3 regions of the Herbaspirillum sp. WKF16 genome follow, and region 3 is predicted to be linked to each of the others. Evidence: predicted binding sites of a transcription regulator. Region 3 holds the regulator's gene; each other region holds the start of a gene.
What was found. The regulator HrcA, encoded in region 3, represses chaperone genes, less so after heat shock. The targets are predictions, from matches to a motif close to TTAGCACTCNNNNNNNNNGAGTGCTAA.
Positions count from the first base shown of each region.

Region 1: groES (co-chaperone GroES) is a predicted target of HrcA. The motif match lies at 1,223-1,249, and genes of this name have one in related genera.
Region 2: rpoH (RNA polymerase sigma factor RpoH) is a predicted target of HrcA. The motif match lies at 1,424-1,450, and genes of this name have one in related genera.

Region 1 covers NZ_CP118632.1:972,375-974,641, forward strand. Annotated here, with positions in the region: gene groL (chaperonin GroEL) at 1-711, opposite strand, end outside; gene groES (co-chaperone GroES) at 814-1,104, opposite strand; gene Herbaro_RS04340 (LysR family transcriptional regulator) at 1,379-2,267, opposite strand, start outside.
Region 2 covers NZ_CP118632.1:4,172,756-4,175,022, reverse strand. Annotated here, with positions in the region: gene Herbaro_RS18890 (SCO family protein) at 1-344, shown strand, start outside; gene rpoH (RNA polymerase sigma factor RpoH) at 412-1,281, opposite strand; gene ftsX (permease-like cell division protein FtsX) at 1,728-2,267, opposite strand, start outside.
Region 3 covers NZ_CP118632.1:695,232-697,498, forward strand. Annotated here, with positions in the region: gene fur (ferric iron uptake transcriptional regulator) at 1-424, shown strand, start outside; gene hrcA (heat-inducible transcriptional repressor HrcA) at 558-1,583, opposite strand; gene Herbaro_RS03100 (HAD family hydrolase) at 1,635-2,267, opposite strand, start outside.

The DNA of each region.
Region 1 (2,267 bases), 280 kb from region 3:
CAGCACCGGCAGCAGGTCGCGGATGTTGGAGATCTTCTTGTCGAACAGCAGGATGAACGGATTGTCCAGGGCGACGATCTGCTTTTCCTGGTTGTTGATGAAGTACGGCGACAGGTAGCCGCGGTCGAACTGCATACCTTCGACGATTTCCAGTTCGTTTTCCAGCGACTTGCCGTCTTCGACGGTGATCACGCCTTCCTTGCCGACCTTTTCCATTGCCTTGGCGATGATGTCGCCGATGTCGGTGTCGGAGTTGGCCGAGATCGAGCCGACCTGGGCGATTTCCTTGGAGGTGGTGGTGGGCTTGGCCAGCAGCTTGACTTCACCGACGATGGCGCCGACGGCCTTGTCGATACCGCGCTTCAGGTCGGTCGGGTTGAAACCGGCGGCGACGTACTTGAAGCCTTCGCGCACGATGGCCTGGGCCAGCACGGTTGCGGTGGTGGTGCCGTCACCGGCGTTGTCGGAGGTCTTGGAAGCGACTTCCTTGACCAGCTGCGCGCCCATGTTTTCCAGCTTGTCCTTCAGTTCGATTTCCTTGGCGACGGAAACGCCGTCCTTGGTCACGGTCGGGGCGCCGAAGCTGCGCTCCAGGACCACGTTGCGGCCCTTGGGACCCAGGGTGACCTTGACTGCGTTGGCCAGGATGTTGACGCCGTTGACGATCTTGGCGCGTGCTTCATCGCCGAAAATAACTTGCTTTGCTGCCATGTTGGATTCTCCAGAAATTCGGTTGAATTCGTGTCGCCGGGCTGGCCGGCGTGGTGTCGTGCTGCCGGCGGCCGCTTATATATGAAGAGGCCGCGCGCCGAATTACTTCTCGACGACGGCGAACAGGTCTTCTTCGCGCATGACCAGCAGTTCCTGGCCATCGATCTTCACGGCCTGGCCGGAATACTTGCCGAACAGAACGCGGTCGCCGACCTTCACGGCCAGCTGACGGACCTTGCCGTCTTCCAGGATCTTGCCGTTGCCGACGGCCAGGACTTCGCCTTGGTCCGGCTTTTCGGTCGCTGCATCAGGCAGAACGATACCGGAAGCGGTCTTGGTTTCCTGGTCGAGGCGCTTGACGATGACGCGATCGTGCAAAGGGCGAAGATTCATGAGAACTCCTTACATTTCAATAAGTTAGCGGTTATTGCGGCGATGCCTGCAACGGTTTTTCTTCCAAATGCAGCCAACCTCACCGCATGAAAAAGGGGGATTTCACCAAGGCGGGCTGTTAGCACTCTCCCCTGGCGAGTGCTAAGTATAGGGACGGAGGTTGGATTTTTCAAGGTGGACATGCGCGCTTGCAGGCATCGGCGAGCGTCAATAATAAAATTTCCCTTGAGGCAATGTTGCCCTATCTTTAAACCACCGTCGCGGCCCCGCCGGTTCAAGCCCCTTTTTTCGCCGCCGGTTTCTTGCCGGCCTTCCTGGCGGAGAACATCGACATGTCGCGCCGGATCAGCGCGATCAGCGTCTCCGCCGCCGCGCCCAGCGTCCTGCCGCTCTTGGTGAGCAGGCGCGCCTTGGTGGCCTTGAACAGCGGGTGGTTGATGGGCAGAGTCACCACTTCTTTGGCGCGCAACTCCCGATAGGCCGCGAAGGCGCTGATCAGGGTCATGCCGTCGTTGCGCTTGACGAAGCTGCGCAGGGCGCCGAGGGAATTGGTCGTGAGCGTGGGCCGTATCTGTATGTGTTCCGCATAGGTCAGCATCTGCACGATCTGGCCCAGGCCGAAGGCCGGCGGCATGATCGCCAGCGGGTAGTGGCCCAGCTCGCGCACGTCGACCGCGCCGCCGCGCAGGGCGAAAGGATGGCCGGGCCGCACCAGAAGCTCGACCGGCTGGGCCGAGGTGGCGACGTATTGGACATCGGCATGCGGCGGCGGATTGTAGGCCAGTCCGATATGGGCGCGGCTTTCCGCCACCTCCTGCAACACGTTGTTGACCGGCAGCACGTCGACCGAGATATCCAGGTCGGGATGGCGGGCGCAGAAATCGGTCAGCACCTCGTCCATCAGGCTGTCGACGTAGCCTTCGCTGGTGACGATGCGGACCTGGCCGTGCCGCAGGCCGTGCAGGGCCTGCAGCCGGCCTTCGAACAGCTCTTGCTGGGAGCGGCAGCCGCGCCAGTATTCAAGCAGGTAGGACGCGGCCTCGGTCGGCTGCACGCCGCGCGCATGGCGGTCGAACAGCGGCGTGCCGATCTCCTCTTCCAGCAGGCGTATCTGGCGGGTGATCACCGATGCCGAGGTGTTGATGCTGTCGGCCGCACCGCGG
Region 2 (2,267 bases), 1.5 Mb from region 3:
TGGCCAACGTCATGAAGGAGCTGGGGCCGGATGCCGACCGCGTGCAGGTGCTGTTCGTAAGCGTCGACCCTGAACGCGACACGCAGGAGATCCTGGCGCAATATGTGCCTGCCTTCGACAAGCGCTTCCTCGGCTTGCGCGGCAGCCTGGAGCAGACCGAAAAGGTCGCCAAGGAGTTCAAGGTGTTCTACCAGAAGGTGCCGGGCAAGCAGGCGGGCAGCTACACCATGGACCACACCGCCGGCAGCTACGTGTTCGACCCGGCCGGCCACATTCGCCTCTTCGTCAAGCATGGCCAGGGGCCGCAGACGCTGGCGCATGACATCAAGCTGCTGCTGTCCTGAGCGTCGCGCATCGTCCAGGCATGAAAAAAGGCACCCGAGGGTGCCTTTTTCCTTTGCTGCCTGTGGATTACGAATACGCCTGCAGCGCAGTCTTCATCTTCTTCAGCGCCACCGCTTCGATCTGGCGGATCCGCTCGGCCGAGACGCCGAATTCGGCCGCCAGCTCGTGCAGGGTCGCGCCCGAGCCGTCGTCGTTGGCCAGCCAGCGGGCTTCCACGATGCGGCGCGAACGGTCGTCCAGCTTGGACAGTGCGGCTTCCAGGCCTTCGGATTGCATGCGGTCGTACTGCTTGGACTCGATCACGCGGGTCGGCTCCGAGTTTTCCGACGACAGATAGGCAATCGGCGCGAACTTGTCGTCTTCATCGTCGGTGGGCGACTCCAGCGCGATGTCGCGACCCGAGAGGCGGGTTTCCATCTCGATCACTTCTTCGCGCTTCACGTCCAGGGTCTTGGCCAGGGCCTCGACCTGCGCCGGCGTCATGGCGTCCAGGCCTTCCTTGTGGCTGCGCAGGTTGAAGAACAGCTTGCGCTGGGCCTTGGTCGTGGCGACCTTCACCAGGCGCCAGTTCTTCAGGATGTATTCGTGGATCTCAGCCTTGATCCAGTGCATGGCGTACGACACCAGGCGCACGTTCTGGTTGGGGTCGAAGCGCTTGACCGCCTTCATCAGGCCGATATTGCCTTCCTGGATCAGGTCGGCGTGCGGCAGGCCGTAGCCCAGATAGCCGCGCGCGATCGACACCACCAGGCGCAGGTGCGACAACACCATCTTCTGGGCGGCGCCCAGATCGTTCTTTTCGCGCAGGTCGCGGGCCAGCTTGCCTTCTTCTTCGGCAGTCAGCATGGGCAGGCGGTTCACTGCCGAGATATACGCGTCGATGTTGCCCAGGCTGCCGGAAAAACCGAGCGCGAGCGCATTCGACTCGACCGGCATAAGTGCAGATTGTGCAGACGCTGCTTTCAATTGATTCTCCTTGTTTCCTTGCGGAAGCGACGTGTAGACGACGTTCGGATACGGCAATGCTTCAGAAGCCTTGATGGGGCGCTTTAAAACTGGAGCATTTCGATAAGGTATTCTAGCACTCGTCATTTGAGAGTGCTAATTGCAAGTTTGGAAGACCCCGATAGAACTGCTCTATTGCAATCCTGATAATCATTGCTTTCGTCCCTAGTATCTTAGAAGGACTTCGAGGAACAAAGTTGCGATGCGGGTCAAAGACGCGCACAAAAACCTGTAACAATTTTTGCAGCGAGGGAGTTCTGCATATAGAGGCAGCTGAGCCGTTTTCAAGGGGCACAGCTGCATCACGTAAAAACGGCCGCCGGGTTTCTCGCCCGCCGGCCGTTTGTTGTTTATCCGGAAAGATCGGCGGCGCCGGTTCAGCCCATGCGCGCCAGGTGCCTGCGCACCGACAGCATCGCCCCGAACAGTCCCAGCAGCGCGCTGACCGTGAGCAGCAGGGCGATCGACATCGGGCTGGGCAGCGCCAGCTGGAACTCGGAGGCGTACAGGTGGGCGAAATCCAGGATGGCCGTGTTGAGCGGTTGCTGCGCCGCCACCACCAGCCCCAGCGCCACCCCGCCGGCGCACAGGCCGAGCAGGGCGCCGGTGTAGTAGAACGGGCGATGGATGAAGGAGTTGGTCGCGCCCAGCAGGCGCGAGACCTCGATCTCCTCGCGCTGGGTCATCACCTGCAGGCGGATGGTGTTGAACACCACGGCGATCACCACCGCGCCCAGCGTGATGCCCAGGAACAGCAACACCAGCCGCAGGATGCGCAGCAGCGCCGCCAGGCGCTTGACCCATTCGGAGTCGATCTGGACGGTATCTACGCCGGGCTGGCTCTTGAGCTTTTGCGCGATGTCGTCGACGCGGCCGGCGTCCATGGCGTTCTGGAAGCCCGGCAGGCGCAGCACGAA
Region 3 (2,267 bases):
GCCTAATAATCCATCCGAACTGAAAGCCAGCGGCCTCAAGGCCACCCTGCCGCGGCTGAAGATCCTCGAGATCTTCCAGAACACCTCCGTGCGCCACCTCAGCGCCGAAGACGTCTACAAACAGTTGCTGTCCGACAATCTGGACGTCGGCCTGGCAACCGTCTACCGCGTGCTGACCCAGTTCGAGCAGGCCGGCCTGCTGCAGCGTAATCACTTCGAGACCGGCAAGGCCGTGTTCGAGCTCAACGAAGGCTCGCACCACGATCACCTGGTCTGCTTGGACTGCGGCAAGGTCGAGGAATTCTTCGACGCCGAGATCGAAAAGCGCCAGCTCAAGATCGCCCAGGAGCATGGTTTCGAAATCGCCGACCACGCGCTGGCGCTGTACGGTCATTGCAAGAATTGCAAGAAGCTGAAGAAGTGATGTGAAGATGACGGCGGCCTTTGCCGCCATCACCACAACGAATTTTTGCCCGGCTTTACAGCGGCAAGAAAATGAAAAAGCCACGTGAGCGCACGTGGCTTTTCTTTTTTGCGGCGGGCGCCGCGACCTTGGCTCAGTGCTGGCTCAGCGCGCTGGAGAGCAGCTTGGCGGTGATGTCGACGATGGGAATCACGCGCTCGTAGGCCATGCGGGTCGGCCCGATCACGCCCAGCGTGCCGACGATGCGGCCGTTGACTTCATAGGGCGCGGTGACGATGCTCATGTCGTCCATCGGCACCAGCTGTGATTCGCCGCCGATGAAGATCTGCACGCCGGTGGCCTTGCTGGACACGTCCAGCAGCTGCAGCAGGCCGGTCTTTTGTTCGAACATGTCGAACAGGCGGCGCAGCGAATTCATATTGGACGACAGGTCGGTGACCGACAGCAGGTTGCGTTCGCCGGAGATGACCACGTTGTTGTCGGCGTCTTCGCTCATGGCGTCGCTGCCGGCCTCGACGGCGGCCTGCATCAGCACGGTCATGTCGTCGCGCAGCTGGCGCAGCTCGCTCTGCAGGCGCAGGCGCACCTGCTCGAAGGACTGGCCGGCGTAATGCTGGTTGATGTAGTTGGCGGCCTGGGTCAGCTGGCTGGGCGTGTAGTCGACCTCGGTGAGCAGCATGCGGTTTTGCACATCGCCGCCATGGTCGACGATCACCAGCAGGATGCGCTTTTCCGACAGGCGCAGGAACTCGATCTGCTGGAACGCCGACTCGCGCTTGGGCGTGAGCACCACGCCGGCGAACTGCGACAGCGAGGACAGCACCTGGGCGGCGTTGGTGATGATCTTTTGCGGCGAGGAATTTTGCAGGCGGTTTTGCAGGCGGCTTTCCAGCGCGCTCTCGTCGATCGCCTCCACCGTCAGCAGGGTGTCGACGAACATCCGATAGCCGCGCGGCGTCGGCACGCGGCCGGCCGAGGTGTGCGGGCTGGCGACGAAGCCCATCTCCTCGAGATCGGCCATGATGTTGCGGATGGTGGCCGGCGACAGTTCCAGGCCGGACAGCTTCGACAGCGCGCGCGAACCCACCGGCTGGCCGTCGGCGATGTACCGTTCGACCAGCGCCTTCAAGAGTGTGCGGGCGCGGTTATCGAGTTGCATGAGCCATATTCTAACGAGTTATCGGGCGAAGCGGCCGTTATTCGCCGCCGCTCAGGTTTGAGCGGCCTGCGCGTCCAGCCAGTCGGCCAGTTCGTGCAGGTCGCGGCAGACGGCGTCGGGCACGATGCCCTGCGGCAGGACGCGCCCGAAGCGGTTCATCCAGACCGCGCGCAGGCCGGCCTGCTGGGCGCCTTGCACGTCGAGCTGCAGGTCGTCGCCGACATACACGGTCTCGGCCGGCGCCACGCCCAGCGCATCGCAGGCGGCGTGGAAGATGGCGGCGTCGGGCTTGGCGCGGCCGAAGCGGTGGGCGGCGATGGAAACGCCGAAATGGGCGGCCAGGCCGATCCGCTCAAGGTCGGCGAAGCCATTGGACACCGAGCCCAGTGTCAGCGTGCGCTTGAGCTTTTGCAGCGCCGGTTCGACGTCGGCGAACAGGTCCACGGTGCTGCGCGCCTCGGAAAACAGCGCCATCGCCTCATCCACCCGCGCCACGTCCTCGCCATGCTCGGCGAACACCTCGGTCAGCGCGGCATGGCGCAGCTTCCACAGGTCGATGCGGTAGAGCGGGTCGCTCTGCATCAGCGCCATACGGCGCTCGCGCAGGGTGGCGGCGGTGTGCGCGGCGGCCACACGCGGCGCGTTGGCGCGCAGCCATTCGTAGAGCAGGCCTTCGGCGCGCAC